DNA from 3 places in the Feifania hominis genome. Region 3 is predicted to be linked to each of the others. Evidence: predicted binding sites of a transcription regulator. Region 3 holds the regulator's gene; each other region holds the start of a gene.
What was found. The regulator NrdR, encoded in region 3, represses ribonucleotide reductase genes. The targets are predictions, from matches to a motif close to CACNANATNTNGTG.
Positions count from the first base shown of each region.

Region 1: a site for NrdR is predicted at 7,924-7,937, ahead of H8695_RS01615 (vitamin B12-dependent ribonucleotide reductase). Genes of this name have one in related genera too.
Region 2: a site for NrdR is predicted at 7,646-7,659, ahead of H8695_RS05685 (anaerobic ribonucleoside triphosphate reductase). Genes of this name have one in related genera too.

Region 1 covers NZ_JACRSP010000001.1:331,928-342,506, forward strand. Annotated here, with positions in the region: gene H8695_RS01575 (MBOAT family O-acyltransferase) at 1-768, shown strand, start outside; gene H8695_RS01580 (DHHW family protein) at 778-1,986, shown strand; gene H8695_RS01585 (helix-turn-helix transcriptional regulator) at 2,077-2,403, shown strand; gene H8695_RS01590 (DUF2812 domain-containing protein) at 2,400-3,014, shown strand; gene H8695_RS01595 (pyridoxamine kinase) at 3,061-3,903, opposite strand; gene H8695_RS01600 (class I adenylate-forming enzyme family protein) at 4,215-5,933, shown strand; gene H8695_RS01605 (TIGR03905 family TSCPD domain-containing protein) at 5,948-6,199, shown strand; gene H8695_RS01610 (cation diffusion facilitator family transporter) at 6,309-7,481, shown strand; gene H8695_RS11570 (hypothetical protein) at 7,604-7,729, opposite strand; gene H8695_RS01615 (vitamin B12-dependent ribonucleotide reductase) at 7,973-10,279, shown strand; gene H8695_RS01620 (MerR family transcriptional regulator) at 10,308-10,579, opposite strand, start outside.
Region 2 covers NZ_JACRSP010000002.1:465,935-476,513, forward strand. Annotated here, with positions in the region: gene H8695_RS05645 (sulfite exporter TauE/SafE family protein) at 1-168, shown strand, start outside; gene H8695_RS05650 (VOC family protein) at 233-652, shown strand; gene H8695_RS05655 (MalY/PatB family protein) at 805-1,974, shown strand; gene H8695_RS05660 (metal-dependent hydrolase family protein) at 2,063-3,292, opposite strand; gene H8695_RS05665 (hypothetical protein) at 3,316-4,509, opposite strand; gene H8695_RS05670 (MFS transporter) at 4,587-5,822, opposite strand; gene spoIIID (sporulation transcriptional regulator SpoIIID) at 6,070-6,321, shown strand; gene H8695_RS05680 (sugar phosphate isomerase/epimerase family protein) at 6,367-7,251, opposite strand; cobalamin riboswitch at 7,648-7,832, shown strand; gene H8695_RS05685 (anaerobic ribonucleoside triphosphate reductase) at 7,931-10,279, shown strand; gene nrdG (anaerobic ribonucleoside-triphosphate reductase activating protein) at 10,272-10,579, shown strand, end outside.
Region 3 covers NZ_JACRSP010000001.1:148,184-158,762, reverse strand. Annotated here, with positions in the region: gene rpiB (ribose 5-phosphate isomerase B) at 1-136, opposite strand, end outside; gene tsaB (tRNA (adenosine(37)-N6)-threonylcarbamoyltransferase complex dimerization subunit type 1 TsaB) at 133-846, opposite strand; gene tsaE (tRNA (adenosine(37)-N6)-threonylcarbamoyltransferase complex ATPase subunit type 1 TsaE) at 843-1,274, opposite strand; gene H8695_RS00760 (FtsW/RodA/SpoVE family cell cycle protein) at 1,500-2,627, shown strand; gene nrdR (transcriptional regulator NrdR) at 2,664-3,119, opposite strand; gene H8695_RS00750 (DUF6514 family protein) at 3,212-3,523, opposite strand; gene H8695_RS00745 (hypothetical protein) at 3,811-4,086, shown strand; gene secF (protein translocase subunit SecF) at 4,147-5,046, opposite strand; gene secD (protein translocase subunit SecD) at 5,061-6,338, opposite strand; gene purB (adenylosuccinate lyase) at 6,469-7,905, opposite strand; gene H8695_RS00725 (aspartate aminotransferase type Ic) at 7,909-9,192, opposite strand; gene coaW (type II pantothenate kinase) at 9,228-10,070, opposite strand; gene asnS (asparagine--tRNA ligase) at 10,090-10,579, opposite strand, start outside.

The sequences.
Region 1 (10,579 bases), 180 kb from region 3:
GCCTTTGCCGCGGGGTCGGGCGAGCTCTCAACGGCCATGGCGTGGCTCGGTGCGGCGGCGTACACGCTTCAAATCTACTTTGACTTTTCGGGCTACTCCGATATGGCCATCGGCCTCGGAAAGATGTTCGGCTTTCACTTTCTGGAGAATTTCGACTATCCCTACATCTCAAAGTCGGTCTCGGAGTTCTGGCGGCGCTGGCACATTTCGCTTGGGACCTACTTTCGCGACTACGTCTATTTTCCGCTCGGCGGCAGCCGAGTCAAGAGCCGCGGGCGGCTGGTGTTCAACCTCTTTGTGGTGTGGTCGCTGACGGGGCTGTGGCACGGCGCGGCCTGGACCTTTGTGCTGTGGGGGCTCTACTACTTCGCGCTGATCACGCTCGAAAAGCTCACGGGGCTTGACAGGCTGCTCGCGAAAAGCCGTGTGCTCGGCCATGTGAGCACGCTTCTTGCGGTTGTCTTCGGCTGGGTTCTCTTCCGCGCGCCGGGTGTGCGCGCGGCGGGGGAGTATGTGCTTGCAATGCTCGGTCTTGCGGGCGGACCTGCTGTCGACGCCACAGCCATTCTCTGGCTCTCGGAGAGCGCGTGGTGTCTCGTTTTAGGCATACTGCTCTCAGCTCCGCTCGCGCGGTGGCTCTCCGAGAGGACGGCGCGCAGCAGACTCGCGGCGATCGGGTACCCGATCGCCATGACCGCGATGTTTCTCATCGCGGTCAGTTACCTCGTCAAGGGCGTCTACAACCCCTTTATCTACTTTAATTTTTAGGAGGACGCCATGAAGAATCTCAGACAGAAAATCACGGCGCTGCTCTTTCTGGGTCTGATCGCCGCCATGTTCGTGCTGCTGCTGAGCCGCTTCGACGATCTCAAATGGGCCGCCACGCAGGGATACCGACAAAAGCTGCCCGAGAATCCCACTATGGCAGACACCATGGGCGCGATCATCGACAGCGTAGGCCAGCAGGTTGACAGCTCAAACCCGATGCGAAACGCCTTTATTGAAATCAACGGCTACTGGCAGCGGCTCATGGGAAAGCGAGTCATCGAGGATGCGAATCCCCAGCTTCGCGTGGTACGGCTCGACGACGGTCGGCTGGTGTTTACCGTCGGGCAAACCGAGACCGACTGGAAAGCGGAAAACCTCGCCGCGCTGTCGGACTGGTGCGCCGATAGAGACACCCCGCTTCTCTATGTGCAGGCGCCTTTTAAAATCGACCCACAGGATCCGCAGCTGCCGACGGGCATAGAAGATTACACCAACGAAAACGCAGACAACCTGCTCGCGGGGCTGCGGGAGCGCGGCGTCGCGACACTCGATCTGCGCGCCGAGATCAAACGGGACGGCCTCGACCACGCCGACCTGTTCTACCGGACGGATTCCCACTGGACAACCGAAGCTGCATTCTGGGCCTATCAAACTCTCTGTGAAAAGCTCTCGACCGACTACGGCTTTGTCATCGATGAGCAGGTGACCCGGCGTGAGAATTTCGCTCTGACGACCTATGAGGGCATTTTCCTCGGCAGTCAGGGTAAGCGCGTGGGGTCGCTCTACGCCGGGGTGGATGACGTGGATGTGCTGTTGCCGGAGTTTGAGACTGAAATTCGCTATACGGTGCCCGTTCACGGCTTTGAAAAGCAGGGCCCCTTTGCCGAATCGGTGATGGATTACAACCACGTCAACACCGTCGATCTCTATGAGATGAGCCCCTACTACGTCTACTCGGGCGGTGACTACCCGCTGAGCAGCTTTCAGAATCTCAAGCTGCCCGAGGGCAAGCGAATTCTTCTCGTGCGGGATTCTTACTCCTGTGCGGTGGCGCCCTTTTTGTCGCTCGCGGTGGGTGAGGTCATCACCTTTGATCTGCGCTACAACGACGAGAAGCTCACCGACTGCATTGAGCGCACTGACCCCGATCTGGTGCTGGTGCTCTACAATCCCGGCGTCCTGCGCGACGATGTGATGTTCCACTATGGCCTTGACTGAGAGAACCGCCCCCGTGGGGGCGGTTCTCTTCTTGACAACTATTACGGTTAATGATATATTATTACGGTAAACGATATAGGGGGTGAGAGTGTGCACGACCACTTGAAAGGCGGGGCGCTTACCGAGACCACATTTTTCATCCTGCTTGCAGCCTGGGAGCCGAATCACGGCTACGGCATGATGCGGTTTGTGGAGCGGGCGACAGGCGGGCGGCTGCACCTTGGCGCGGGCACGCTCTACGGCGCGATCGATACGCTTGTCAGAAAGGGGTGGCTTGCGCCCTGCGGGGAGACAGGCCGCCGCAGGACCTATCGAATCACCGAAGCCGGCCGCGAAGCGGCGCGCGCTGAGCTTGCACGTCTTCGGAAACTGGTACAGACGGCGCGCGGTATTATGGAGGGGGAGACACTGCTATGAAAAAAGTCTATCGTTTTTTCGGCGGATTTCTGGAGAGCCAGCAGCGGTGGCTTAACCGCATGGCGGACAGAGGTTGGCGGCTCACGGGTGTGACGAGACTGAGCTTCACCTTTGAGCCCTGTCAGGCGGGGGAGTACCGCTATGCCGTTGAATTTGTGGGTGAGAAGTCAAATGCCGACCGACTCGCATACCGGCAGTTTCTCGAGGAGTTCGGCTACCGCTGCTTTGACAAGTCCATCAATCTCAATTACTCGGTGGGAAAAGTGCGTGTGCGGCCCTGGGCGAAAGGCGCCGGTAAAGTTGCGACATCGCCGGGCGCTTTCAACCGCGAGATTCTCATTGTGGAGAAGAGAGCCGACGGCGAGCCCTTTGCGCTGCACACCACAAACGCCGATCGAGCGGCCTACTACCGCCGGCTGCGAAACATGCACATGACCTGCGCGCTTGCCTTTGCCGCTGCGGCCGCATTTACCGGCTGGTACGTACGCATCGACGAGAGCCCTGTCTGGGGAGTCTATGTGTTTGCGGCGCTCGCCGTGCTCTTCGGCATTCCCGTGCTGCCCTATGCGGCAAAGACATACAGGTATTCCCGGGAGAGCGTTGAGGAATAAAGTTGATGCAAAAGAGGCCGCGTACGGTGTGTACGCGGCTTCTTGACTACAGAGGGCGCAGGGTGAGCAGCTTTTCAAAGAGCACGCCCTCGCGCGGCGGTGTGTCCGCCTGCGCCGTCAAACGGATGGCGCGGTGGACGTAGCCTGTCGCGAGGTCGAGCGCCGCCTGAAAGCCGGAGCCTGTTACAAGGGCGCCGGTCAAAAGCGCGGTGAACAGATCGCCCGTACCGGGGTAATGAGCGGGGAGCTGTTCGCAGGAGCTCTCAAAGAATGTCTGGCTGAATTGGTCAAGGCCGAGATTCGTAAGCTGTCCCTCATGGAGACAGAGTCCCGTGATGACCGCCTTTGTAGGGCCCAAGGCGCAGAGCTCAAGCAGCATTTCCTCGGCGTCTCGGCGGGTGAGAGGCGCTTGCGGATAGGGGCGCTCGAGCAGCAGGCAGGCCTCTGTGAGATTGGGAGTGATGACATCGGCGCGCATGACGAGACGCCGCATCCCCGCGCACATGGCGCCGGTATAGGTGCGGTAGGGCTTGCCGCCGTCGCCCATCACCGGATCGACCAGTCTGAGAGTGCCCGCCGGTGCCGCCGCGAGCATCTGTTCGACCATGCCGATCTGGCGTTCAGAGCCCAGAAACCCGCTGTAGAGACAGTCGAAGTGCAGTCCCTCACGCTGCCAGTGGGCATAAAAGGGCTCGATGTGGTCGGTGAGATCGACAAAGTCAACCTCGCCGAAACCGCCGGTGTGTGTGCTGAGCAGCGCCGTTGTCAGCGGGCAGACCTGCACGCCCATTGCCGAGAGAACCGGCAGAATGACCGACAGTGAACAGCGCCCGACGCCCGACAGATCGTGAATGGCCGCAACACGCGGCACAGGACGGATCTCGTTCATGGTATGCCTCCCCGCATCGAAGACGATGCCTGAATTCCATATAATGACTGCTTTGCGGCTTATTATACCATAATCGCGAAGCGATTATGGTATAATGCGGCCATGTTTTTCGGTTGCCCCGCAAGGGGCGAGAAAAACGGCCTGAATTTAATATAATAGCCGTTTTGCGGCTATTATACCACATGCCGGTTTCCCTGACAATTTGGCGAGAATTGACAGCTTTTTTGCCGGATGTTATAATAACGTTTATGTGGTAAACTCCGGATACAACCCTGAGTGAACAGGGAAAATTGATAAAGCGAGGAATGAAAATGAGTGACAACACATGGCCCTGGATGAGCGAGTATGAAAAGCTCGGTCTGGGAGAGCCAATGCCGGTCCCGTCTGTTACTCTCTATGAGCGCGTCGAGCAGGTGAGCCGGGACTATCCCGACTATGCGGCGCTTGAGTTCATGGGCAGGGACATCTCCTATCGCAGCTTCATGGAAATGGTCGACAAATGTGCTGCCTCTCTGGCAGCCCACGGCATCAAAAAGGGCGATGTGGTCGCCATTTGCATGCCGAATATCCCACAGACGGCCATCGCATTTTATGCGGTAAACCGTCTGGGCGCAAAGAGCTGTATGATCCACCCGATGTCCTCCTCCAAGGAGATACGGGACTTTGTCAACAGCACAGGTGCAAAGGCTATTTTCTTTACAGATCTCTTCTACCGGGCAGTGGCGGACATTGCGGGGGAGACGGGCCTTGAAAAGCTGTTTCTCGCGTCCATTGCCGAGTTTTTGAGCCCCGTCGTGGGGGCGGCTTTCAAATTGAAAATCCGCAAGGTGCTCAAGCGCCAGAACATCGACGAGTCGAAAGTGGTTCGTTTTCGCACGCTGCTGAACTCCACCGCCCCGGCGAAGCCCTACGAGCGCCTGGTGGAGCCAAATGAAACCGCCGCCATTCTCTTTTCGGGCGGTACATCGTCGGGCAACCCCAAGGGCATCGAGCTGTCGAGCGACAACTTCAACGTCCTGTCGGTGCGCCTGCTGCAATTCATTCCCGAGGCGGACGCCGGCGACCGGATCCTGACCATTTTGCCGCTGTTTCACGGCTTCGGCCTTGGCATCTGCGTACATACCATGCTCTCAAACGGCCTGTGCTGCATTCTCGTGCCCCAGTTCTCGGCGGCCGAGTTTGTCAAGACCATCCGCAAGAAGAAACCGCAGTTCCTCGCGGGTGTGCCGTCGATGTTCGATGCGCTGATGAATGAACCGAAAGCCGACAAGCTCGACTACAGCTTTGTCAAGGGCGCGTTCTGCGGCGGCGACACGGTGCCGCCGGAACTCAAAAAGCGCTTTAACGCCTATCTCAAGGCGCACAACTCCTCGGTCTGTCTGCGCGAGGGCTATGGCCTGACCGAGTGCGTTACCTGCTGCATGCTCGCGCCGAGAAACGGCGAACCTTTCAACTCCATGGGTCTGCCGCTGCCGGGCGTGCTCGTCAAGGTGGTTGAGCCCGGCACGCAGAATGAAGTTCCCCTCGGTCAGGAGGGCGAGCTGTGCATCTCGAGCGACACGGTGATGGTCGGTTATCTCGACTCCCCGGAGGAGAACGCGAAGACTCTGCAGGTCCACGCCGACGGCCGCACCTGGATGCACTCGGGTGACATGTGCTATATGGACGAAAACGGCTATTCCTACTTCAAGCAGAGAATCAAGAGAATCATCAAGGTGCGCGGCTTCCCGGTCTATCCGTCGGTCATCGAGGACACCATCCGCCAGTGCAAGGGCGTCAAGACGGCGGCTGTGCTGGGCCTGCCCGACGAGAAGAGCGGCGAGCGCGTCAAGGCGTATGTCGTCATGGAGGATCCCTCGATGGAGACCGAGGAAAACCAGAACGCCATCATCGAGTACTGCCGCTCACAGCTCAACAAGTGGAGCGTGCCGCGCCTGTTCGAGTACCGCAGCGAGCTGCCTCTGACCAAGGTCGGCAAAATCAGCATCCCCGCTCTGCTCCAGGAGGAGCTCGCAAAGAAGAACCAGTAACCGGAGGAAGCGGCATGATCAAGACACACAAGTGCAAGGGGACCTGCTCGAAGAGCGTCACGGTTGAAATCAGCGACGGCGTCATCAAGAGCGCGCAGTTTGTCGGCGGCTGCGACGGCAATCTCAAAGGAGTCTGCGCGCTTGTCACCGGTATGGATGCCGAGCAGGCGGCGCAGCGGCTCGAGGGCATCCGCTGCGGCTTTAAAAACACCTCCTGCCCCGACCAGCTCTCCATCGCCATCCGCGAGGCGCTCAGGGGCGAATGACATCAGAATCCACGCAGGAAGGCGGATGAAAATCCGCCTTCTTTTTTGAATCCTGAAACAACTTTTGCGCATACACTAAATACCGATATTGTTTTGAGCGGGAGAGAATATGACAAATTTTCTGATTCGCACATTTATCCGTGACAGTGACAAAACCGACGATCCCAAAGTGCGCAGCGCATATGGAAGATTGACGGGAATCGTCGGCATTCTCTGCAATTTGCTGCTGTGTGCGGCAAAGCTCATCGTGGGCGCCGTCTTCGGCAGCGTCGCCATCACGGCCGACGGCATCAACAACCTCTCGGATGCGGGTTCGTCGGTGGTGACACTGGTCGGCTTCAAGCTGGCGTCAAAGCCGGCCGACAAGCAGCATCCCTATGGCCATGCCCGCATCGAATACCTCGCGGGACTTGTGGTCTCGTTTTTCATTTTGCTCATTGGGTTTGATCTGTGCAAGAGCGCGTTCGGCAAAATCGTTTCGCCGGACGAAGTCACGTTCAGTCTGCTGTCGGTGGCGGTGCTTGCGGTTTCCATCCTCGTCAAGCTCTGGATGGGCATGTTCTACCGCCGCGCGGGCCGCGCAATTCACTCGAGCGCCATTGAAGCCGCCGGGGCGGACAGCATGAACGATGTCTATTCCACTGCGGCGGTGCTCGTGTGCACGCTGGTGGCCCGCTTTACGGGGCTGCGCCTCGACGGCTGGGTGGGTCTCGGTGTGGCGGTGTTTATTCTCTACTCGGGAATCAAGCTCATCGGCGAGACGTTAAGCCCGCTGCTCGGTGAGGCACCTGACCCGGATCTGGTTCAGAGAATTTACCGGCGCATCCGCGCCTACGACGGTGTGCTCGGCATTCACGATCTGATGGTGCACGACTACGGCCCGGGGCGGCGCTTTGCCTCGGTGCATGTCGAGATGGACCGCAACCGCGACGTAATGGAGAGCCACGACATCACCGACCGCATCGAGCGGGAGTTTGCCCAGGAGGGCATCAACCTTGTCGTGCACCTCGACCCCATTGTCACCGACGACGAACAGATCACGGATCTGCGGCGGATGACGGTGCGGGCTGTCTCGACACTCGGGGAACATTTTTCGATTCACGACTTCCGCGTGGTCAAGGGCGTTTACCACACCAATTTGATTTTTGATGTGGTAGTGCCGACTGATTGTTCTCTGCGCGACCAGGAACTGCTCGCGCGCATCGATGCCGCCGTCAAACAGGAGGACCCAAACTGTTACACCGTGGTCACCATTGACCGCTGCTACACGGGTCTGTCCTGACAAAAGAGGGGAGCGCCGCGCGCGCTCCCCTCGCTTATGTAAAGCGGTAAAACCGCTTTGTCTCTTAAAAAGGGTAATAAAAAAGAGCAGCTTGATCAGTGGATTACCAAAGCCGCTCTTCTTTATTTCTCTTTAATGACGATGTTGTTGTAGTCACTGAAGATGAAATCGTCGATATCCTGTGATTTCTTGCGCGGCGTCTGTTTGATTTCAATGACGTATTGACTCGTCTTTTTCTGCGTGTTCATGTTTCATTCCTCCTTTCCAATTGAAATCGTATGGCATATCGGCATCCAACCATACAACCATATTATGCACCAAGTGACCTAAGAATGACAAGCGATTTCATACAAAATTTACAATTATGCTCGACTTTGCCAGAAAAACGCCGCGGCTCATTGACAAGATCTATGGGCAAGTTTACAATAGAACTGTTGTTGCACACAATATATTGTAAAATAAAGGAAAAGACAGGAAGTATGGTGGATGGTATGAAATTGACTGAAAACAGCCGTGTTGTTCTGCAAAAACGCTATCTTGCGAAAGATTCTGAGGGAAAGCCGACCGAGACAGTCGAGCAGCTCTTTGAGCGCGTTGCGAATGCGATAGCCGAGAGCGACCGCCTCTATGACAAGCAGGCCGACGTCAAAACCGTCGCAAAAAAGTTTTACGATATGATGACCAATCTGGAGTTTTTGCCAAACTCCCCGACACTGATGAACGCGGGCCGTCCGCTCGGTCAGCTCTCGGCGTGCTTTGTGCTGCCCATTGCCGATTCGATGGAGGATATTTTTGAGACCATCAAAATGGCGGCGCTCATCCATAAGAGCGGCGGCGGTACGGGCTTTTCTTTCTCGCGCCTGCGCCCGAAAGGGTCGACGGTCAACTCGACCGGCGGCGTCGCCTCGGGCCCGATCAGCTTTATGAAAGTCTTCAATATGGCCACCGAGGCCGTCAAGCAGGGAGGTACCCGCCGCGGGGCCAATATGGGCATTCTGCGGGTCGATCACCCGGATATTCTGGAGTTTATCGACTGCAAGCACAACGCAACGGAGATCACAAACTTCAACATCAGCGTGGGCATGACCGAGAAGTTCATGCGCGCGGTGGAGGCGGGAGAGGACTATGAGCTCGTCGATCCCGCGACGAACCTTGTCACGGGAACGCTCAACGCCCGCGACGTCTTCAACAAGATCGTCGACTCCGCCTGGAGAAATGGCGAGCCCGGCATCATCTTCCTTGACCGGCTCAACCGGGACAATCCCGTGCCCCACATGGGTGAGATCGAGTCGACCAACCCCTGCGGCGAGCAGCCGCTGCTGCCCTATGAGTCGTGCAATCTCGGGTCGATCAATCTGGTCAATATGACCAAAAAGAACCGCGACGGCAGCTACGCTGTCGACTACAAGAAACTCGAGCGGGTCACGCGCGATGCGGTACACTTTCTCGACAATGTCATAGACGCCAACCGCTATCCCCTTGAAAAGATCGACGAGACCACCAAGGCCACCCGTAAGATCGGCCTCGGCGTAATGGGCTTTGCGGATCTGCTGCTGATGCTGGGCATTCCCTACAACAGCGAACAGGGCATCGAGCTCGCGGGTAAGATCATGGGCTTTATTGAAGAAAAGGGCCATGAGATGAGCCGTGAGCTCGCCGAGACCCGCGGCACGTTCCCGGTATTTCGCGGCAGCGTCTATGAGAAGAAAGGCAAGATGAGAAACGCCACCGTCACCACCATCGCGCCGACCGGCACGCTCTCCATCATTGCGGGCTGCTCGAGCGGCGTCGAGCCGGTCTTCGCGTATGTTTTCATCCGCAACGTCATGGACGGCACCGAGCTCATTGAGGTCAACCCCATCCTCAAGGAGGTCCTCATCGCCCGCGGGCTCTACTCGGATGAGCTGATGAAAAAAATCGCGAGCGAGGGCTGCCTGTCCCACGTCGAGGAGATTCCCGACGACATCAAGCGCATTTTCGTCTCGGCCCACGAGGTGAGCCCCGAGTACCACATCCGCATGCAGGCGGCCTTTCAGGAGCATACCGACAACGCGGTTTCCAAGACCGTCAACTTCGGCAATTCCGCGACCCGTGAGGATGTCTCAGACGTCTACCATCTGGCCTATGAGCTCGGCTGTAAGGGTGTGACCATCTACCGCGACGGCAGCCGCAGCGAACAGGTTCTCAATATCGGCAAGGTCAAAAAGGAGGGCGAGCCCGACGAGAGCGCCTGTGAGGCCTGCCAGTACAAGCGCCAGAGCCTGGAGCTGTCCAATATGCTCAAGCCCCGGCTGCGCCCCGATGTGACCACCGGCTTTACCGAGAAGATGACCATCGGCTGCGGCAATCTGTATGTCACGGTCAATTACGACGACAACGGCCTGTGTGAGGTCTTTACCAACACCGGCCGCCACGGTGGCTGCCCGTCGCAGAGCGAGGCGACAAGCCGGCTTGTTTCGCTGGCGCTGCGCTCGGGTATCAGCCCCGAGAGCGTCATCGAGCAGCTCAAGGGAATTCGCTGCCCGTCGACCATCCGTCAGTCGGGTATGAAAGCCATGTCCTGCCCGGACGCCATCGCGCGGGTCATCACAAAGGTTCTCAAGTTCCAAAACGGAGAGCCTGCCGCCCCCAAGACCCCGGCGGAGGCGGCGATCAGCAAGGCGATTCCCGAGGAGGCCAAGCGCGATTTCAAGGATCTCGGCAAGCATGCGAAATACTGCCCGGAGTGCGGCACCAAGATGGAGCACGAGGGCGGCTGTGTGATCTGTCACAACTGCGGCTACTCCAAGTGCGGCTGATAAAAAGAGAGCAAAGACCCCGCCTGATTCAGGCGGGGTCTTTTTCTGCAGCCGAGGGGAGTGGGTCGCTGTCGCATTCCAGGGGAATTTGAATTTGGTAGCTCCAGTTCAAAATACCGGTGACAACGACAATCTGTACGGTGAAAGCAGGATTCACTGCATACTGCTCGCGCGCCGTGCGCACCAGCTGTTCCAGAGCGGTCTGTCTGTTTTCCTGCGTACAGTTTGAGCAGAGGTAGAGCCCACCGGGCAGAACAGTCAAATCCTGCGCCGGGGGATAGCGTGTGCAGACGGCGAAGA
Region 2 (10,579 bases), on a different contig from region 3:
GCCGTCACACGGCAGGTTCTGGTCTTCACGGGATTTGGCACGGCCGGCATGCTCGTGGGGGTCGGGGTCGGTCTTGTCATATTCAAGCATCTCTCACAGAAGTCACTGCGCCAGCTTGTCTACGGCTTTATGGCCGCAATGGGCGCCTTTATTTTGATTGTGGGCTGAGGCTTTTCTTTTGGTTCGCGCGGTGCTATACTGGTGGCAGAATCATTGAAACGGAGGCAGCGCCATGGCAAACAGCATCTTTCAAATCTGCAGACTGGATCACATTGCAATCCGCACGCTCGACTGGGAAAAATCACTCGATTTCTACGTCAACGGCCTCGGCATGAGACAGCAAAACGAGTGGGGCGAAGCGCCGGAGCGCGCGGCCATGCTTGAGCTCGGCACCGACGGGCGCATCGAGCTGTTCGAGGGCGGTACGACCGGCGAAAAACCGCCGCTGAGCCAGGTTGGCGAGTGGGTGCACCTCGCCATCAACTTCGACGATGTCGACCTTGCGTTCGAGCGCGCCTGTGCACACGGCGGCACTCCGGCAAATCCGCCGAAAGATCTGGATGTGCCGGCAAGGCCCGAGCCTATGAATGTGCGCCTCGCCTTTGTGCAGGGGCCGAGCGGAGAAGTCATTGAAATCTGCAAAAACCGATAAAAAAAGAGCCGCTTGAAGCGGCTCTTTTTCACTTGTGTAAACGCTGCGGATATCTTGAGCATGCAAAACTCCCCTCGCGCTCTGCTCTGGCTTATTTACTTATCCGCTCTCTTTTGATATGATGATTCTCATCAGTATACGGGAGGCTCGCCATGTTTGATTTTGATAAAGTTACAGACCGCCGCAATACAAATTCTCTAAAATATGATTTTTCCGCACAGCGAGGCATACCCGACGATGTGCTTCCCCTGTGGGTGGCCGATATGGATTTCCCGAGCGCTCCCTCGGTGATTCAGGCTCTTGAACAGGCCGTAACCCACGGTATTTTCGGCTATTCCCAGGGCGGGCAGGGGTACTTCACGCCTCTGCTTGCGTGGTATCGCTCCCGCTTTGGCTGGGAGCCGCGCCCGGAGTGGCTTGTCAATACACCCGGCGTGGTCTTTGCAGTCTGTATGGCGATCCGTGCGTTCACAGAACCGGGCGACGCGGTTCTCATTCAGCGGCCGGTCTACTATCCGTTTTCGTCGTCGATTGAGGACAATGACCGCTGTCTCATCAACAGTCCTCTCACCTATACCGGCGGCAGGTACGAGATGGACCTTGAGGATTTTGAACGCAAAATTGTGGACGAGCAGGTCAAACTCTTCATCCTGTGCAGCCCCCACAATCCCGTCGGCCGCGTCTGGCGGGAGGAGGAACTTCTGGCAGTGGGCGAAATCTGCAGGCGTCACGGCGTTCTGGTGCTGGCGGACGAAATACACGCCGACTTTGTCTTTGCGCCAAACCGCCACCATATCTTCGCCGGGCTCCGACCGGAATTTGAAGACTTCACCATCACATGCACTGCCCCGAGCAAGACTTTCAATCTGGCGGGACTTCAGATTTCCAACATCTTCATTCCAAACGAGCAGCTCCGCCAGCACTTTTGCCGCGAGATCGCCAAGACCGGTTACGACGAACCGAGCCGTATGGGGCTCATTGCAAGTGCCGCCGCCTATGCGGGCGGCGGTGAGTGGTTTGACGCACTTCTTGGCTATCTCGAGGGCAACCGGGACTATGTCCGCTCAGAGCTTGCGCGGCGGATTCCCGAGATTCGCCTGGTGGAGCCTGAGGGCACCTATCTACTGTGGCTCGACTGCCGAGCGCTCGGCTTTGATGAACGTGGGCTCACTGATTTCATCGTAAACCGTGCAAAGCTCTGGCTCGACGAGGGTACCCTGTTCGGACCCGAGGGCAGCGGTTTTGAGCGCGTCAACATCGCCTGTCCACGCGCCACACTTGCGCAGGCGCTCGACCGGCTGGAACGGGCCTGCCGCGGTTGAAAGTTTCCTGACGTCCCTGTGTTCCTCTCGCCTCCCACAATACAAAAGGAGCTGTTCCCATAGAACAGCTCCTTTTTTGTTTGTCCTGTTACAGCGTAATGGGGTAGAGCGCCTCCCCATCCCTCTTGTAGACTTCGCCGCCCTTCATGACGAAGTTGACGCGGTTCATGGTCGAGATGTCGTCAAACGGATCCTCGCTGTAGGCCACAACATCCGCGTACTTGCCGGGAGTGATCGAGCCGAGATCCTTTGAGACACGATTGAGGTCCGCGCCGTTGACCGTCGCGCTGAGAAGCGCATCCATCGTGCTCAGGCCATAATCGACCATGAGTCCGAACTCACGGGTCTGCGTGCCATGCGTGTTGCCCGGCGTCGCAGCGTCGGTGCCAAAGGCGAATTTGACGCCTTCCTTGACCGCCAGCTGCACTGCCCCTTTGTGGTGGGCCATACAGATGTCGAGCTTTTTAAAGATGTTGGCAGGCAGCGAACCCTTTGGCTGCTCCGCGATACCGACAGTGGCGACAATGGTCGGCACCAGATAGGTGCCGCGCTCGGCCATCATGTGGATGCCCTCTTCGTCGGCCATTGTGCAGTGCTCAATCGAGGTCGCGCCCGCGCGCACCGCTGTCTTGATGCCGCGCGCGCCGTGGGCATGGCACGAGAACGGTAGCCCATGCAGATCGGCAATTTCAGCCGCCGCGCGCACTTCCTGCTCGGTGTACCGCTGGCCGCCGGGCTCGTCGCCCGGACTCATGACGCCGGCCGTCACCATCATCTTGACAAAGTCGACGTGGTTGCGCACCACTTCGCGGGTAAACTGGCGAATATTCTCCACACCGTCGACAATATGGTTCGGCGAGAGTTGTCCGGTGATGTGCGGAGCAAAGCCGATGTCCGCTGTGGCCATCATAGGCCAGCCGCAGGCTGCGATTCTCGGACCCCAGGCAAGGCCCTTTTTGATCGCATCGCGTGCGGAGACGCCGACATAGTGCACACAGCCGCAGTCACGCACCATTGTAAAGCCTGCGAGCATGTTCTTCTTTGCGCGCATCAGCGTATCCACCATGACGGTGCCGGCTGCGTCGCGCATGAAAAACGCTGTGCTCTTGTCGTAGGCGAGGTGGACGTGGGAGTCAATCAGGCCCGGCATGACAAACTTGTCCGACAGGTCGATGATCTCACAGCCCTCAGGCGCCTCAAAGCCGCGCAGAGATTCGACAGCGGTGATGCGGTCATCCTCGATGAGGATCACCTGATCGGTGAGCACCTTTTTGTTGAGTGTATCAAGTAGTTTTCCGCACTTGATGGCCTTTTTCATGAGAGCCTCTTCCTTTCTTACAATTAGAATGCGTAACCGACGATCAGACCCGTGATGAGAACCGACGCCACGGTGACCGTGGTGAAGCCGGCGATCAGCATATGGGGCATGGTTTTATCGGTGAGGTTCTGCGCCTGGTCCTCGGGAAGACCGGTGGCCTTGATGACCTCCTGTGTGATGAACATGGTGGACGGGAAGCCGTAGAGCGCCGACAGACCGCAGCAGGCTGCGAGAATGGTGGGCATCTTGAGGATTTTGCCCATGACCAGCGCGCCGAGAACGATGCCGACGATGCCGATGGCAAGCAGGCCAAGCGTCGCGCCGAGCACCGGCAGAATGGTCTCAACCGTCAGCGAAGCGAAGTTGCCCGGAATGGCGGCAAGCAGAATGAACATGACAAAGGTCAGCATATTGGCCTTGCTGAGCGCATTTTTGTCGAGGAAGCCGAGCTCATAGAAGAGCACGCCGAGCACCAGCGCCACCGCCGCAGAGGGCAGCGCACCATTGGTGATCTGATCAAGGAATTTCGCGAGAAATGCGATAAACGCAATTTTGGCAAGAATCAGGTAGGGCGAATTGTACTGCTCAGGAACATCCGGGATAATTTTGAATTTGCTCTTGTAGTTCGGATCTTCCTCAATCTGGGCGATCTTGGACTTGGTCAGGTGCTCGCCCTTGTTGATCATGCTCTTGACATGGATGCGCATGAGAATCGAGGTGACCGGCACACCGACGAGCTGCTGCAGAATGCCGACCATCCACACAAGCGCGCCGAGATGCGCAAGACCAGCCTCATTGACGGCGTTTGAGGTGAGCATGGTCGAAATCAGGCCACCCGAGATCGGTCCCGCCGCAGCCGCCGCAGTCTGGAAGCCAAAGATGCCGGAGCCGAGCGTAAACATGACGCCGACCATGACAACGAGCGACACAAGGCATACCACAACGGTACGCCACTCAGAGAGCAGCTGGCGGACGCTGATGGTTGTTCCGAGATGAACAACCACAATGAGCGTCATAAAGCCGGAGGAGATCGGCGCGATGCCGAGGTTTGCCGGCGTTGTGGTCGGAATCCATCCGGTGAGATAGCCTGCGATGTACACGAAGCTGACAAAAATCAGCGCAATGATGACGCCCTTTGTCTTTTTGGAGATAAAGGTGCCGATCGCATACAGCAATGCCAGGAAGAAGAATGAGAATACGAGATTGTCCCAAATCATGCTATTGGTTCCCCCTTTAATATGTGGATATCTATCAAATCACACGCATGCGGCCTTCCTGACCCGCATGCGGCGATTCAATCGTACTTTGGCATCTTTCGCGCCGAGAGTGCCGACAGGATAAAAAGAGCGATCGACACTGCACCGAACACGCCGCAGAGTACCCATGCCACGGTGTAGGAGTCAAACAGGTCGAAAATCCACGCCGCAAACACCGGACCGATGGCCGAGCCGAGCTGACCGGGAATCATTGCAATGGCAAAAATGCTCGCAAAGTTCTTCCTGCCAAAATAGCTTGCGATTATATGGCTTGCGACAACGCTCCCTCCCCCGCCGGCGAGCCCGAGCAGTGCCACACTGAAAAAGGCAAAAAACGTATTTCTGGCCAGCAGGAACAGCAGCGGGGCCGCCGTGACCATCACAGTCATCAGCAGAGCTCCCTTGAGATCTCCCAGTCGGTCGAACACCTCGCCGAACCCGATTTTCCCAATGGTCAAAAAAATGAGCACCACCGAGGCGACAAGCCCTGTGACCTGCGCGCTGTGGCCGAGGTCCGAGAGGTAGGCCACACAGTTGGCGTTGATGGCGATGCAGACGCCGGTGTGCAGAAACAGCCCCACCATACAGGTCCACAGAGCGGGGGTGCGAAGCGCCTGCGCCCTTGTCATCCCATTCTGGGCGGCGGGCTCGCCGGTCTGCCCGGCGCTGTCTCCGTAGGGGGCAAGGCCCATTTCCTGCGGCGTCGCGCGCAGCATGAAAAAGGCCGAGGGTACAAAGAGTACAGCGGCAGTCGCGGCAATGACCGTAAAGCCAAAGCGCCAGCCGCTTGCTTCAATGAGAGAGGTTACAATGGGCAGCATCACGGCGCCAAAGAGACCCGACCCCGCAAAGGCAATGCCGGTGACAAGCCCGCGCTTGCGGTTGAACCAGTTGGTGATGACGCTTCCAATCATAGTCAGGCCCACACCATTGACTGCGAGACCCAGCACCGCCGAGAGCGCATAGAACTGCCACAGACTGCCGCACAGGGCATAGCCGAGCGGTACAAGCGACGCGACAATCGCGCAGGCACACACCACGAGTTTCAGCCGGCTGGTCTGAAAGAGTTTGCCGAGATAGGGCAGAGTCAGCACCCCCACGATCAGACTGATGCTTGAGCAGAGCGTAAATTCTGCCCGCGAGAAGCCCAGATCAAGGGTGACGGGTTTTACAAATGCGTTGAATGTATTGAGAATGACGCCCTGGCCGGCGCCGGCAATCAAAATTCCGGCAATCAGAATGACCCAGGCGTAGTGAATCTTTGACTTCGACAATGTTTCTACCCCTTATGCTTCTTAAACATAAACTTTTAATTCATCATTGTTTGCAAGTATAACTCTTTGTTTTTGTCAAGTCAATATTTTGTTAAAATTTATTCGCATTTTGTGAATATTAATTAAATTTTTACATTTGTTTTTCAGTGCTCTGTTGTCTTGTACTTTAAATATTTCTCTTCACATATTGGCCTCATGAGCCGCATATATATGACACAAGACCATATATGTAAGAGGGTGTTATAGTTTGAAAGGGTTACCGGAAGAGCGGGCCGTCACGCTTGCTCACTATATTATCGAGAACAATGCGACGGTTCGGCAGTCTGCAAAACACTTCGGGGTCTCCAAGAGCACCGTACATAAGGACGTCACCGAGCGGCTCTCGCAGCTCAACCACGAGCTTTACACCGAGGTCAAAGCCGTTTTGGAACAAAATAAAGCCGAGCGCCACATCCGCGGCGGGCAGGCGACAAAAGAAAAGTATCTCTCACAGAAATAGTGTTCGAAAAAAAAAGAGGGCGGCATCTGTGCCGCCCTCTTTTTTCTATGCTCCGAAGTACTCCCGACGCATGGCCTTTAAAAAGTCCACCGACTGGCGCATCTCCTCAAGGCCGTTCATCCCGTCCTCTATGGAGATCCAGCCGTTAAAATCAACCGATTTGAGCCGTTTGAAAATTTCATTGTAGTCGTTCATTCCCCGCCCTGTGACACCGTGCATGAGAATTTTGGCGTAACCTTTCACCCCGTCTGCCCCCTTGAGATCCTCCGCCGTGAAGCCGGGCGCAAGATAGCGGTCGCTCGCATGCATGGTGCGCACATAGGGCAGCACCTCGTCGAGCAGCGCAAGGGGGTCCTCCCCTGCAACCACGGTGTTTGACGGGTCGTACTGAACCCCGAAACAGTCGCAGGCAAGCTGCCTGACGATCGGCAGATAGACCTCCATACGCTGGGCAAACTCCGAGTACTCCCAGTAGCCGTCCTTGTAGTGATTTTCCATGACCAGAGTAACCCCGCAGGCGCGTGCCGTATCGAAGCACTCACTGATGCACTCGACCACCATCTGTGTGCCGTCATATACACTCACATTCGGGCGTCTCTGGCCCGAGAGCGTGCGGCAGTAGCGTCCGCCGAGGGCGGCCGTGGCGTAAATCATGCGCTTCTGGCGGTCAATCTGCTCACGGCGCGCGGCCGGATCGGGATTGGTAAAATCCGGGGAAAAGCACATCATCGGCAGCTCCATGCCATAGCTCTGAGCCCTGGAGCGAATCTGCGCGAGAGTCCCCTCGTCAAAGGATTTGATAAAGCCGCTGTACATTTCAAGCCCCTCGCAGTCGAGGACGCGGGCTTTCTCAAACCAGTCGAACAGTTCCATTCGGCCGTCGGTAATGTCGTGGCTCCAGCACTTGGGAAAAGCGGAAATTTTAAGCATGTCAGTTCCTCCCCCGGCAGTTCACATAATTTAATAGGTAGTCAAACAGAGCGATCTGGCCATGCGTTCAGCCATCCCGCAGGGACTTGCCCCGTAAGGGGTAAGAGCACGGCCTGAATTCCATATAATAGCTGCTCTGCGGCTATCATAGCATGACCGCGAAGCAGTTATGGTATGATACGGCCATTGTTCAGCCGTCCCGCAGGGACTTGCCCCGTAAGGGGCAAGAAAAACGGCCTAAATTCCATATAATAGCCGCTCTGCGGCTATTATATCACGAAATCGGAAATATGCTCAAAAAAAGTCCTCTTTTTTCTGTCAACTTTTTCACTCCGGTGCATTGACATTCACTCTCTCACTATATACAATATATGTGTCTTATCTGTCAAGACAAAACTACATATTGTGTATGTCAGTGCCGCCTCCGGGCGGCTCAAAAGGGAAGTCAGGTGAGAATCCTGCACGGTCCCGCCGCTGTGTGGACCCCGAGTTTCCCGGTAGACGCCACTGCTTTCGCGGGAAGGCGCCGGGGAATGATGACGGACCAAAGTCAGAAGACCTGCTGACAGACTCCCGTCGCCACGGTGTATGGCGAGAACGGACAACAGTCAATTACCCTGTGACGCGTGCCGTTTGGCGCGCTTTTTTTGACGCAGCGCAGAAAGGAAGGAAGAAAACCATGAGCACTACGGCAACCTCTACCACAGTTACCATCAACACCATCACCAAGCGGGATGGCCGAGTCGTCCCGTTTGACCCCTCCAAAATTGCGGGGGCCATATCCAAGGCCTTTGCCGCTACAAAGTCCCCCAAGAGCGAGGCCGAGTGTGCCGCGCTTGCGGGCGAAGTTGTCGCGAGTCTGCTCGAGGACGGCCTTATCACCCCCTCCATCGAGCAGATTCAGGACACGGTGGAAAAGGTTCTCATCCAAAACGGCTTTGTGCGCACCGCCAAGGCCTACATCCTCTACCGCGCGGAGCGCAGCCGTGTGCGCGAGATGGACAACCGCCTGATGAAGACCTACCAGGACATCACGTTTCGCGACGCGGCCGAGTCCGATATCAAGCGTGAAAACGCCAACATCGACGGCGACACCGCAATGGGAACCATGCTCAAATACGGCTCCGAGGGCTCCAAGCTCTTCTACGAGATGTTTGTACTCAAGCCCGAGCATGCGCAGGCCCACCGCGACGGCGACATCCACATCCACGATATGGACTTCTACACGCTGACCACCACCTGCTGCCAGATTGATCTGCTGAGTCTGTTCAAAGACGGCTTTTCGACCGGCCACGGCGTGCTGCGCGAGCCAAACGACATCACCAGCTATTCGGCGCTGTGCTGCATCGCCATCCAGTCGAACCAGAATGATCAGCACGGTGGCCAGTCCATCGTCAATTTCGACTACGGCATGGCGCCGGGCGTTGCCAAGACCTACCGCAAGCTCTACCGCAATCATCTGGCGGACGCTCTGGAATTTGACCTTGACGAGAGTGGTCTGCGGGAGAAAGTGGTTGAAATTCTCGATGCCATCCGCGAGAAGGACGGGCTCGGTCCGACACTCGAGGGCTATGAGAAATTCGAGAAAAAGCTGGCTCCCTCCCTCTGCGAGCACTTCGGCCTCGAGAAGAAGGAGGCCGAGCGGCTGTGCCGGTTCGTTCGGGAAAAGGCCCGCGCCGAGACCGACAAGACGACCTACCAGGCCATGGAGGCCTTTGTTCACAATCTCAATACCATGCACTCGCGTGCCGGCGCGCAGACGCCGTTTTCCTCGATCAACTACGGCATGGACACCTCGCCCGAGGCGCGCATGGTGATGAGAAATCTTCTTCTCGCAACCGAGGCCGGCCTCGGCCACGGCGAGACGCCGATCTTCCCCATACAGATCTTCCGCGTCAAAGAGGGAGTCAACTACAACCCCGGCGACCCGAACTACGACCTGTTCCAGCTCGCCTGCCGGGTGAGCGCGAAGCGGCTGTTCCCGAACTTCTCCTTTGTCGACGCGCCGTTCAATCTTCAGTATTACAAGCCCGGCCACCCCGAGACCGAGATCGCCTACATGGGCTGCCGCACACGCGTCATGGGCAATGTCTACGACCCGGACCGCGAGATTTCAAACGGGCGCGGCAACCTGTCGTTCACCTCGATCAATCTGCCGCGTATCGCCATCCGCTCGCGCGGTGACATCTCGTTTTTCTTTGAGGAACTCGACCGCAAGATGGCCCTTGTCGTCGACCAGCTCAATGAGCGCTTTGAGATTCAGGCGAAGAAAAAAGTCAAAAACTTCCCGTTTCTCATGGGGCAGGGCGTCTGGATCGACAGCGACAAGCTCGACTGGGAGGATGAGATTCGCGAGATTCTCAAGCACGGCACACTGACCGTCGGCTTCATCGGCCTCGCCGAGTGTCTCAAGGCCCTGGTCGGCGCACACCACGGCGAGAGCGAGACCTCGCAGAACCTCGGTCTTGAGATCATCGGCCACATGCGCGAATGGCTCGACGATCTCTCGGCCCGCACGGGGATGAACTACTCGCTCATCGCGACGCCCGCCGAGGGTCTCTCGGGGCGCTTCGTGCGCCTCGACCGCGCCAAATACGGCGTCATCGAGGGTGTGACTGACCGCGAGTACTACACCAACAGCTTCCACATCCCGGTCTACTACCCGATCTCCGCCTTTGACAAGATTCGCCTGGAGGCGCCCTACCATGCGCTGACAAACGGCGGCCACATCTCCTACATCGAACTCGACGGCGACCCGTCGCAGAATCTCGCGGCCTTTGAAAAGGTGGTTCGCTACATGCACGACTGCGGCATCGGCTACGGCTCGATCAATCATCCGGTCGACCGCGACCCGGTCTGCGGCTACAACGGCATCATCGGCGACACCTGCCCGCAGTGCGGGCGCAGCGAGGGCGACATCCCCTTTGAGCGCATCCGCCGCATCACGGGCTATCTGGTCGGTACGCTCAGCCGCTTCAACAACGCCAAGCGTGCCGAGGAGCGCGACCGGGTCAAGCACAATGTCTGATCTCGAGCAGCTCATCCGGGTTGCCGGGACCGTCAACGACTCCATCGTCGACGGCCCCGGCATGCGTTTTACCCTCTTCACCCAGGGCTGCCCGCACCACTGCCCCGGCTGCCACAATCCCCAGACCCACGACCCGGATGCGGGCAGTCTGATGAGCGTCGGTGAAATCTGGCAGCGGATTGTCAAAAACCCGCTTCTCGACGGAATCACGCTCTCGGGCGGCGAACCTTTTTCGCAGCCTGCTCCCCTCACGGCGCTCGCCCGGCTGGCCCGTGGGCACGGATTGCATGTGATGGCCTA
Region 3 (10,579 bases):
CACCGTAGATGGGGTAGTCGGTCGACTGCTCCGAGTCGGTGCCGACGTCGCGGTAGGCGATGCCCGCCTCATCCAGATATTTTTTAATCTCCTCTTTCAGCCGGTACCCGGCATGATCCGATCCAATCGCAATCATGGTATCGATTCCTCTCTTTGTTCTTTTTTCAGGCGCTCCCGCTCAGCCTGGGGCAGACGCAGATACTCCGGCACAAGCCGGTCGCTCGACACGGTATCGCCCCGCGCCGCCATTCTCTGTCCGAGAATTCCCACTGAGGCCGCCCTCTGCAGACGCAGGTGCGCCGGCGCCAGCACAATTCCATTTTGGCGCCCGATGCTATTATAGCACAAATGCGCGCCGTCTCCAACAAGTAAAATCGGCTCGTCCGCCTTTTTGATCTCCTGCTCAAGCTGCTCGATTTTCACAGCCCGATCTTCACACACACGGGCGATTTCTCCCCTCTGCGCGCGAAAGAACGCCTGGTAGACCTGTCCGCAGCGCGCATCCATCGCACAGCAGACAAGACCGCCAAAATCCGCTACATTGCAGGCGAGCGCCTCAAGCGTCGAGACCGCGGCCACCGGCAGCTCTCTCGCAAAGCACAGCCCCTTGACGGTCGCAAGTCCGATGCGCAGCCCGGTAAACGAACCGGGCCCTCTCGTGACGGCAATCAACTCCAGGTCATCCACCCGGGTTCCCGTATCGCGCAAAACCCGGTCCACCATCGGCAGCAGCGTCTCGCTGTGGGTGTAGCCGGTCTGCAAATTGTACTCGCCGAGCAGCTTGTCCCCCTCGAGCACCGCGGCACTCGCAGCCTTGGCCGAGCTGTCTATTCCAAGAACTCTCACGGTGTCTCCCCCCGTTTTTCGGTGATGGTGATGCTCCGGCTGCCGGCCCCCGTCACGCGGATATCCACCGCGTAGTGGGGTTCGTCGAGAAGCTCCGGGATGTTTTCGCTCCACTCAATCAGGCAGACACCTCCGCGCTCAAGATAGTCGAAAAAGCCGATGTTGTAGAGCTCGTCAAAGCTGCCGATGCGGTATAAGTCAAAGTGGAAGATCGGAATGTTCCCCTCATATTCCTGTACGATGACGAAAGTAGGGCTCGACACCTCTGCTCCGGGGCAGAGCAGCGAGGCAATTCCCTCGCAGAAAGCGGTCTTGCCCGCGCCGAGATCTCCGGAAAAGGCCACGATGTCGCCGCGCCTCAATACGCGGGCGAAATCCCGCCCGGCGGCCACGGTCTGTTCTCTGCTCTCTGTCTGATAAACTCTCATACATCCATCCCGTATCTCAGGCGCCCGGCCCCTCTGACAAATTTGCGGCGGAGTCTGACAGGACACAGTCTGTCCACAGCGCCGCAGGCGTGATTATTCTATCACATTTTCATGCCGTTGCACAGGGGGTATGCTGCGGTGTGATAATTTGTCCAAAGACTTTACCGCCGGGGTTCTGATTGGTATAATAAATCCGATAGAACCCACTGACGACAAGGAGAGCCGATGAACCCGATTTTAAAAGCGACAAGAAAATACCTGCACGAGATCGACCTGTTTCTGGTGGGTCTTTGCCTGAGTTGTACGGCATACGGGCTGCTGCTGGTGGCCTCAGCTACCAGCACGTTTTCGACAAACCGCAACATCATGGTTCAATCGATCGGCGCCGGCATCGGCATTGTCATGATGATCGTCATCTCTCTGTTCGACTATGAGACCCTCTGTGACCTGTGGAAATTCTTTCTGGCCCTGTCGATCGCCGTAATGGCGTTCACTCTGGTCTTCGGCACCGGTCCCAAGGGCCAGACAAACAAGAACTGGATCGATCTGAAAGTGATTATGGTTCAGCCTGCGGAGTTCGTCAAGCTGTCCTTTATCGTCTCATTTGCCGCCTGCATCGAGCGGCTAAAGCAGAACCTCAATTCCGTCAAGGCGCTGCTGCTGCTTGGCATCCATGCGGCTGTGGTCATCGGCATGGTGCTTCTCACCGGCGACACGGGCACAGTCATCGTCTTTTGCTTTATTGCGTTTTTCATGCTCTTTGCGGCGGGGCTCTCCTGGAAAATTCAGGCAGCGGGGCTGCTTACCGCAGTGGTCGCCACCCCCTTTGTCTGGCAGTATGCGCTCAAGCCCTACATGCGAAACCGCATTCTCTTTGCCTTCAACCCGGAGGGGGACCCGAGCGGCATCGGCTTTCAGGCCGTACAGAGCAAAATCGCCATCGGCTCAGGTCAGATCACCGGCAAGGGGCTCTTTCAGGGAACCCAGGTCAACAACGTCCCCGAGAAACAGACCGACTTCATCTTTGCCGTCGCCGGCGAGGAGCTCGGCTTTGTTGGCAGTGTACTGGTCGTTTTGCTCCTCGCCGCTGTGATGCTTCGCATTCTACACCACGCGCGAACTGCCCGCACCGATGAGGGGTGCCTGATCTGCGTCGGCGTCTTCGCCATGTTCTTCATTCAGGTCTTTGAAAACATCGGCATGTGCATCGGGCTGCTGCCGGTCATCGGCATCACGCTTCCCTTTTTCAGCTATGGCGGCTCCTCCATTCTGAGCGTCTACTGCTCCATCGGCCTTGTGCTGTCGGTGGTGCGAAAGCGAAAGAGCTCCTCTCTGGACTATCTGGGCGACTAAAAGGCGCCGGGGTTACCCGGCGCCTTTTCTCTTGATTTACTTCTCCGAGAGGAGCTTTGACAGCTCTTCCATAAAGGTGTTGATGTCTTTGAACTGGCGGTAAACCGAGGCGAATCGGACGTAGGCAACCTCGTCGATGTCCTTGAGTTTTTCCATCACCAGTTCCCCGATCTTCGAGGAGGTGATCTCCCGGTCAAGTGAGTTGTGAAGCGAGGCTTCAATCTCATCGGTGATCTTCTCGATTTCCTGTATGGAGACGGGCCGCTTCTCACAGGCGCGCAGCATGCCGTTGACCAGTTTGTTGCGGTCAAATACCTCGCGCGACTTGTCCTTCTTCACCACGACGATCGGCAGAGTCTCAATGATCTCATAGGTGGTGAAGCGTTTGCCGCAGCGCAGACACTCTCTGCGCCGGCGGATGCTGCCCCCCTCGTCGGTGGGGCGGGAATCAATGACCTTACTCTCAAGATGCCCACAGTAACAGCACTTCATTTCTGTCCCTCACTTTGCTGCGCGCACGGCGCCGTGTACTTCTGCCTTTCATTATAGCGTCGGGAGAGTAAAAAATCAATTTCTTTTGCCGCTCAGACCAATACCGTCTGCCGCGCGGCGTAGTATTCCTCGAGCGTGTCCCTCAGTAGCATCGGCGTCACGGTTCCGTCAGCGAAGCTCTCGATCAAACCGGTTACCTCATCCCGGTCCGGTGAGACATCGCGAATGGACTCAATTTCGAGATAGTCATCCATGCTCTTGTACTTTGCGATCTGTATGCCGTAGTGCCGCTCACTCTTTTCCCCCTGATCCGTACCTGTGTCGACTAAGTAGTAGTCGAGGGTCACCGTTCCCTCAAAATCGGTGACGACCTCTCTTCGCCTTAGCAACCGAATCCCTGTCATAACTAAATCCCTCCATATTTAGTATGTCTGTTGCCATGTGAACTATTGTATTTGGTTTAAGGACACATTACAAATTTTTTCATCGCAATATTACCCATAATTCGACGATCACTACACCCTTTTGTTGTAGCTAACCACTATTTGTATGGATTTATTACCTTTTTTGTCGATTGTCATAGGCTAAAAAAATTATTTCTTACTATTTCTATACCATACAATTTTTTACATTGATTTTAATTTGTCTTGTATGGTATTATGAACTCAATCACCCCAAAGGAAGTATGCCCATGCAAAAAACACTACATATGCTGCGGCGCAGGCTGCGTGCGCTTGAGCCGCTTGCCCTGCTCTCGCTGTGGATCGGCGCGGCTCTGTGCACCGTTTTGACTCTTTTGTCGCTCTACTTCTTCTTTCTTGTCGATGGGCGCTATGTTGAGAATTACCAGACGCTGCTCTATTCACAGCACCTCTTTGAGACCGCGCTGTGCGCCATTACGGTATCTTTCTTCGGCGCTGTTGTCAGCGATGGGGCAATCAAATCGCAATGGCTTGAAAAAAAATAGACCGACACTTTAAAATCAAAAAAAGATGGCAGCGGGTTACACTGCCATCTTTTTTATTTCTCACTTCTTTTTGCCGACGCCCAGATTCTTGAACGTGACCCACATGGGGCCCGCCAGCAGCACCGAAGAGTAGAAGCCGCTGATGATTCCGACTATAATGGGAAGCGCAAAATTGCGCACAGCTGTAACGCCGAAGACAAACACCATAGTTATGGTTAAGAGTGTGGTGATGGTGGTGTTGAGCGAGCGGTTCATCGTCTGCCAGATGCTCTGGTTGACAATGCTCTCAAAGTCGTCTTTGTTGTTGACGCGCAGATTCTCGCGTACCCGGTCAAAGATGATGATGGTCGCGTTGATGGAGTAACCGACAATGGTCAGCATCGCGGCGATAAAAGTCGTATTCATCTGGATGCCAAACAGCGAGTAGAACGCCAGCATCACGCACACATCGTGCAGCAGCATGAGCACCGCCACAAGACCCGTGATCAGCTCAAAGCGAATCCAGATGTAGATGAGCATCAGCAGCGTTGCGATGCCAACGGCCAGAATGGCGTTGTTTCTCAGATCCTTTCCGACTGTCGCGCTGACGTTGTCGACCGCGAGCTGATCGGTGTCGGCAAGCCCGTATTTCTCCTTGACCGCCTCAAAGACCTCGGTGCGCTTCTCAGTTGTCAGCTCTTTGGTCTTGATGATGACCGAGTAGCCGTTGACTGCGTCCTCGGACTTCTGGACGCTTGGCTTCTCCCCGATCACACCCTCGACGATGCCCTCGATCTCATCGAGCCGTGCCCGATCGAGCTCATCGTACATGTTGATGTGGATGATGGTTCCGCCGCTGAAGTCGATTCCCAGATTGAAGCCCTGAATCATCACGGAAATCACGCCGGCGAGCAGGACCGCAACGGAGATGATATAAAATATCTTTCGGTTCTTGACAATGTCAATTTTCAGTTTGCTCATTTTCTCACCCCCGCTTACACGCCGTATGCCCTGGCATTTTTGATCTTCATGTCAACCAGGCGGTTGAGCAGGAACCGGGATACAAAAATGGCCGTAAACATGGAGGTGATGACGCCGATGAGCAGTGTGTCGGCAAACCCGACGATCGGGCCGGTGCCAAACGTGCGCAGCACAACCGCTGCGATCAGTGTCGTGATGTTGCTGTCGAGAATCGCGCTGAATGCGCGGCTGAAACCCGCCTTGATGGCAGCTCTCGTGCTCTTGCCGTTTCGCAGTTCCTCTTTGATTCTCTCAAAGATGATGACGTTTGCGTCTACCGCCATGCCGATTGACAGGATGATGCCCGCAATGCCCGGCAGGGACAGATTGACGCGCAGCACAGTCAGAATCACCGCCACAAGGGCCACATAGAACACCAGTGCAATATCGGCCACAAGGCCCGGCACGCGGTAGACCACCAGCATGAACACCATGACCAGCGCAATACCGACTGCGGCGGCAAAGAGGCTTGTCTCAAGCGATTTTTCGCCCAGTGTGGGGCCGACGGCTCTGAGCTCTACATCTTTGAGCGCAAACGGCATCTGGCCCGCTGAGATGAGATTTGCAAGCCAGGTGGCATCCTCCGCGGTGAAGTTGCCCTCGATGTAGATGTTCTCCCCCTCGAGGCGCTCGCTCACACGCGGCCAGGACTGGGGAGTGCCGTCCAGGGAGATCACCATCAGGTTCTCGTATTTTGTGGCGTCTCGCTTTGCAATTTCCTCGGTGGCCTCGGCAAACTTCTGCTTGCCCTCCTGCGTGAACTCAAGCATAACGACATACTGCTTGGCGCCTGAGCTTGTCGTCTCGTAGCCCACCTGAGCGGACTTGACGTCGCTGCCGGTCAGATAGACCTTTCCGTCAATATCCGTAAAGGTCAGCTCCGCCGTGGAACCGAGCTTTTCGACCGCCTCATTCGGGTCGGTGACGGACGGGATCTCGACGAGCAACCGCCGGTCTCCCGATATCTGAATGGTGGCTTCGGTGTAGCCGAGATCGGTCAGTCTGGTCTGCAAAATGGTCTTGGCCGACTCCATCCCTCTTTTGAGCTCGTCCGCGGACAGGTTGTCCACATCCTGCGCCTCGAAGGTGATGCTGGAGCCGCCCACAAGATCAAGGCCGAGACGAACGCCGTTGTCCTTGTCGGCGACACTCGGAATGTAGTAGTCGCCCAGATCAATTCCAAATGCGGCCGTCAGCGCCAGGCCCGCAATGATCGCCAGCACAAGCAGAAAAGAGAGCACACTCTTCCACATCTTGTATCCTCCTCAATGACATAAATTCGAGGCGTGTCGATACGAAACACGCCTCGTCAAAACAGTAATTATTATATCCTCCGGCTCCGGCGAAGTCAACCGAAAATTTCCCTCGGCGCCCGCCGCAGACTCAGACATCCAGCTGCGTGTGTTCCCCGAGCTGATCCGCCGCCGCTCGCAGAACCGGCTCGACCACCTCGTCGAGATACTCCGAGACCTGTGAGGGTGCCCGGCCGGTGAAATTCTCCGGCGAGAGGATTCCCGCCACCTGCTCCATCGTCAGGCCAAACGCCTCATCGGCGCAGATACGCTCCATGAGATCATTAGGCTTGCCCTCCTCCTTGACGGCGCGTGCCGCCGCCTGGGAGTGAACGCGGATGCGCTCATGGAGCTGTTGGCGGTCGCCGCCGCGCTTGACGGCGTCCATGAGAATGTTCTCCGTCGCCATGAAAGGCAGCTCTGCCATGACACGGCTGCGCACCACTTTCGGGTAGACCACAAGCCCGTCGGCGACATTCATGTAGATGCCGAGAATGGCATCCACCGCCAAAAAGGCCTCAGCCACTGCGATGCGCTTGTTCGCACTGTCGTCGAGCGTGCGCTCAAACCACTGAGTGGAGGCGGTGATCGCGGGGTTGAGCGCGTCCACCAGTACATAGCGGCAAAGCGAGCCCATTCGCTCGCTGCGCATGGGATTTCTCTTGTAGGCCATGGCGGAGGAGCCGATCTGGCTCTTCTCAAAGGGTTCCTCCATCTCCTTGAAACTCTGGAGGATGCGCAGGTCGTTGCTGAATTTGTAGGCGCTCTGCGCAACGCCCGAGAGCGTGCCGAGCACGAAGCTGTCCACCTTGCGCGAATAGGTCTGCCCCGACACCGGATAGACGCCGGAAAAGCCCATGAGCGCCGCTATTTTTTCGTCGAGCGCCTTGACTTTGCCCTCGTCGTTGTCAAAAAGCTCCATAAAGCTCGCCTGGGTACCTGTTGTGCCCTTGGAACCGAGGAACCGGATGGACTCGATGCGCCGGTCGATCTCCTCAAGGTCGAGCATCAAATCATTGATCCACAGCGTCGCACGCTTGCCGACCGTAGTCAGCTGCGCCGGCTGCAGATGGGTGTAGGCAAGACAGGGCATCTCCCGGTAGGCGCGCGCGAACTTCGCGAGTTTCTCCACAACGTTCAGCAGCTTGCGGCGCACAATTTTGAGCCCCTCGCGCATGAGAATCAGATCGGTGTTGTCCCCCACGTAGCAGGAGGTGGCCCCGAGGTGGATGATGCCCGCGGCCTTTGGGCACTGCTGTCCATAGGCGTAGACATGGCTCATGACATCGTGGCGCACGACACGCTCACGCTCGCGCGCCACGTCCAGATTGAGGTTGTCGCGGTTTTTCTCGAGCTCTGCGATCTGCTCCTCGGTGATGTCAAGCCCAAGCTCCCGCTCTGTTTTGGCGAGCGCAATCCACAGCGCGCGCCAGGTCTTGAACTTTCTCTCATCGGAGAAGAGCTGCTGCATCTCCACGCTCGCATAGCGGGTGTTCAGCGGGCTCTGGTAAATCGACGCATCGGCCATCAGTCAGTTCGCCTCCCCCAGCAGTTTCTCAAGCGCCGCATACTCGACGCAGACGCACAGAAGCTCCATCGCCAGGCGCAGCTCCTTGACCGGCGGATAGCTCGGCGCAATGCGGATGTTCGTATCGTTCGGGTCCTTTCCATAGGGGTAGCTCGCACCGGCCGGCGTCAGCGCAACGCCCGCCTCTCTGGCGAGCTGTACGGTGCGCCTGGCGCAGCCGGGCAGCGTGTCAAAGCTGATGAAATAGCCGCCGCGCGGATGAATCCAGCTCGCGATTCCCTTTCCGCCGAGATACTCCTCCATGGTCTCGAGAGTCATCTCAAACTTCGGGCGAAGAATCGCCGCGTGTTTTTTCATGTGGGCGCGGATGCCGTCCATGTTCTTAAAGTAGCGCACATGGCGCAGCTGGTTGATTTTGTCGGCCGAGATGGTCTGGTAGAACATCAGCTTTTTGATGTAGGCGATGTTCTCCTCGCTCGCGCCCATCGCCGCGACGCCCGCGCCCGCAAAGGACACTTTCGAGGTCGAACCGAAGAGAAACGGCAGATTGGGGTTGCCGGCCTCTTTGCACTCGTCGAGGATACTCAGCAGCCGGTCGCCCTCATCGTAGAGATCGTGGATGCCGTAGGCGTTGTCCCAAAAGATGCGGAAGTCCTCCGCCGCCGGCTTGAGCGCCGCAAAGCGGCGCACCACCTCGTCCGAGTAGGTCTTGCCCTCGGGATTCGAGTACTTCGGCACGCACCAGATGCCCTTGACTGCGGGGTCATGGTTGACATACTGCTCCACCATATCCATGTCCGGCCCGTCCTCGAGCATCGGTACGACGATCATCTCGATGCCGAAGCTCTCGGTGATACCGAAATGGCGGTCATAGCCCGGACTCGGACAGAGAAACTTGACCCGGTCGAGCTTCGACCAGGGTGTGCTGCCGAGATAGCCGTGGGTCATGCCCCACGACACACAGTCGTACATCAGGGAGAGACTCGCATTTCCGCCGACAATGACCTCTGCGGGCGTGACACCGAGAAACTCTGCAAACAGCTCTTTCGCCTCGGGGATACCATCCATCAGGCCGTAATTGCGGCAGTCGGTGCCGTCCTGCGTAAGACAGTCCCGCTCCGACTTGACCGCCGTGAGCAGATCAGTGGTCAAATCCAGCTGTTCCGCCGAGGGCTTTCCCCGCGACATGTCGAGATGCAGATTTGCCGAGAGAAAATCCTGGTACATACCCTTGATGACCTCAAAGCGCTGCTCCAGGCTTTTTTTGTCCATCTCAAGATAGTTCATAAAAGTCTCCCCCTTGTGCCGTATACGCGCGGCGATTAGTCGATTTCCCTGTATGTGACACCCTTTTGAAAGGCGAGCGCCGCCCCGATCGCCGTGGCGAATTCGGCGTGCTCCGGTATGATGAATTTCACCTGATAGAGCTTTTCCAGCAGCAGAAATAGCTCATGGCACTGCGGCATGGTCGTCAGATTTCCGGTGAGCACCACTTCGTTCCCCCCCGTGATCTTGGTGGCAAAAATGGCGATCATGCCGATGGTCTGAAAGACCAGATTGATGATGCCCAGCGCCAGATCCGCCTTGGTGGCGGTATCGCTGACCCGGCCAAAGTTGGAGGCGGTGGTGTCGGGCGTCAGATTTCCCGAGAAGTCGCTGCTGATGTCGCTGACATTGAGATCCACCCGGTCGAGCCGGCCGCCGCGCGCGAGGTCCACAATGGTGTCAAAATCACGCACATCGAGCAGCTTCCCCGAGAGACCCAGAAGAGTGCCGCCGCCGACCCCGGTGCCGCCCACATGGACGACTTCGCTCTCAGTCGCGTGGACATAGGCCGTGCCGGTGCCCATGCTGACGATGATGGCGTCGGTCTTGCCCGAGAGGTAGAGCCCGCCTCTGCCGATGGCGCCGAATTCCTGCGCAATGCCGGTCTTGATGCCATAGATGCGCTCTTTCACATAGGAGGAGCCGACACCGGTGATCATCACACGGTCGATTTCGGCGAGCGTGAGGGAATTTACGCTGACAAATTTGCCGAACGCGCCGTAGAGTGACGCGATCGGGTCGTTGGCCCGCACCTGCATCGGGCAGATCACCTCGCCGTCGCGATACCCGACGATCTTGGTGGTGCTGCCGCCGATGTCAATGCCGATGACATATCCCATCTCGGGTCCCCCTGTCAAATCAGAATTCCGCGTTCTTGACCGTGCGCGGGAACGGAATGACGTCGCGGATGTTGCCCATACCGGTGATATACATGATCAGGCGTTCAAAGCCGAGGCCAAAGCCCGCGTGCTTTGCCCCGCCGTATTTGCGAAGATCCAGATACCAGTGGTAGTCGGCCTCGTTGAGCCCGCACTCGCGCATGCGCGAGACGAGCACATCGTAGCGCTCCTCTCTCTGGCTTCCGCCGATGAGCTCGCCCACACCCGGCACGAGCAGGTCGGTTGCCGCGACGGTCTTCCCGTCGTCGTTGAGGCGCATGTAGAAAGCTTTGATCTCCTTGGGATAGTCGGTGACAAAAACCGGCTTTTGAAAGATCTTCTCGGTGAGGTAGCGCTCGTGCTCAGACTGCAGATCACAGCCCCAGTAAACCGGGTACTCAAACTCGTCTTTGTGCTCTTCAAGCAGCCGCACAGCCTCGGTGTAGCTCACCTGGCCGAAGTCGGAGTCA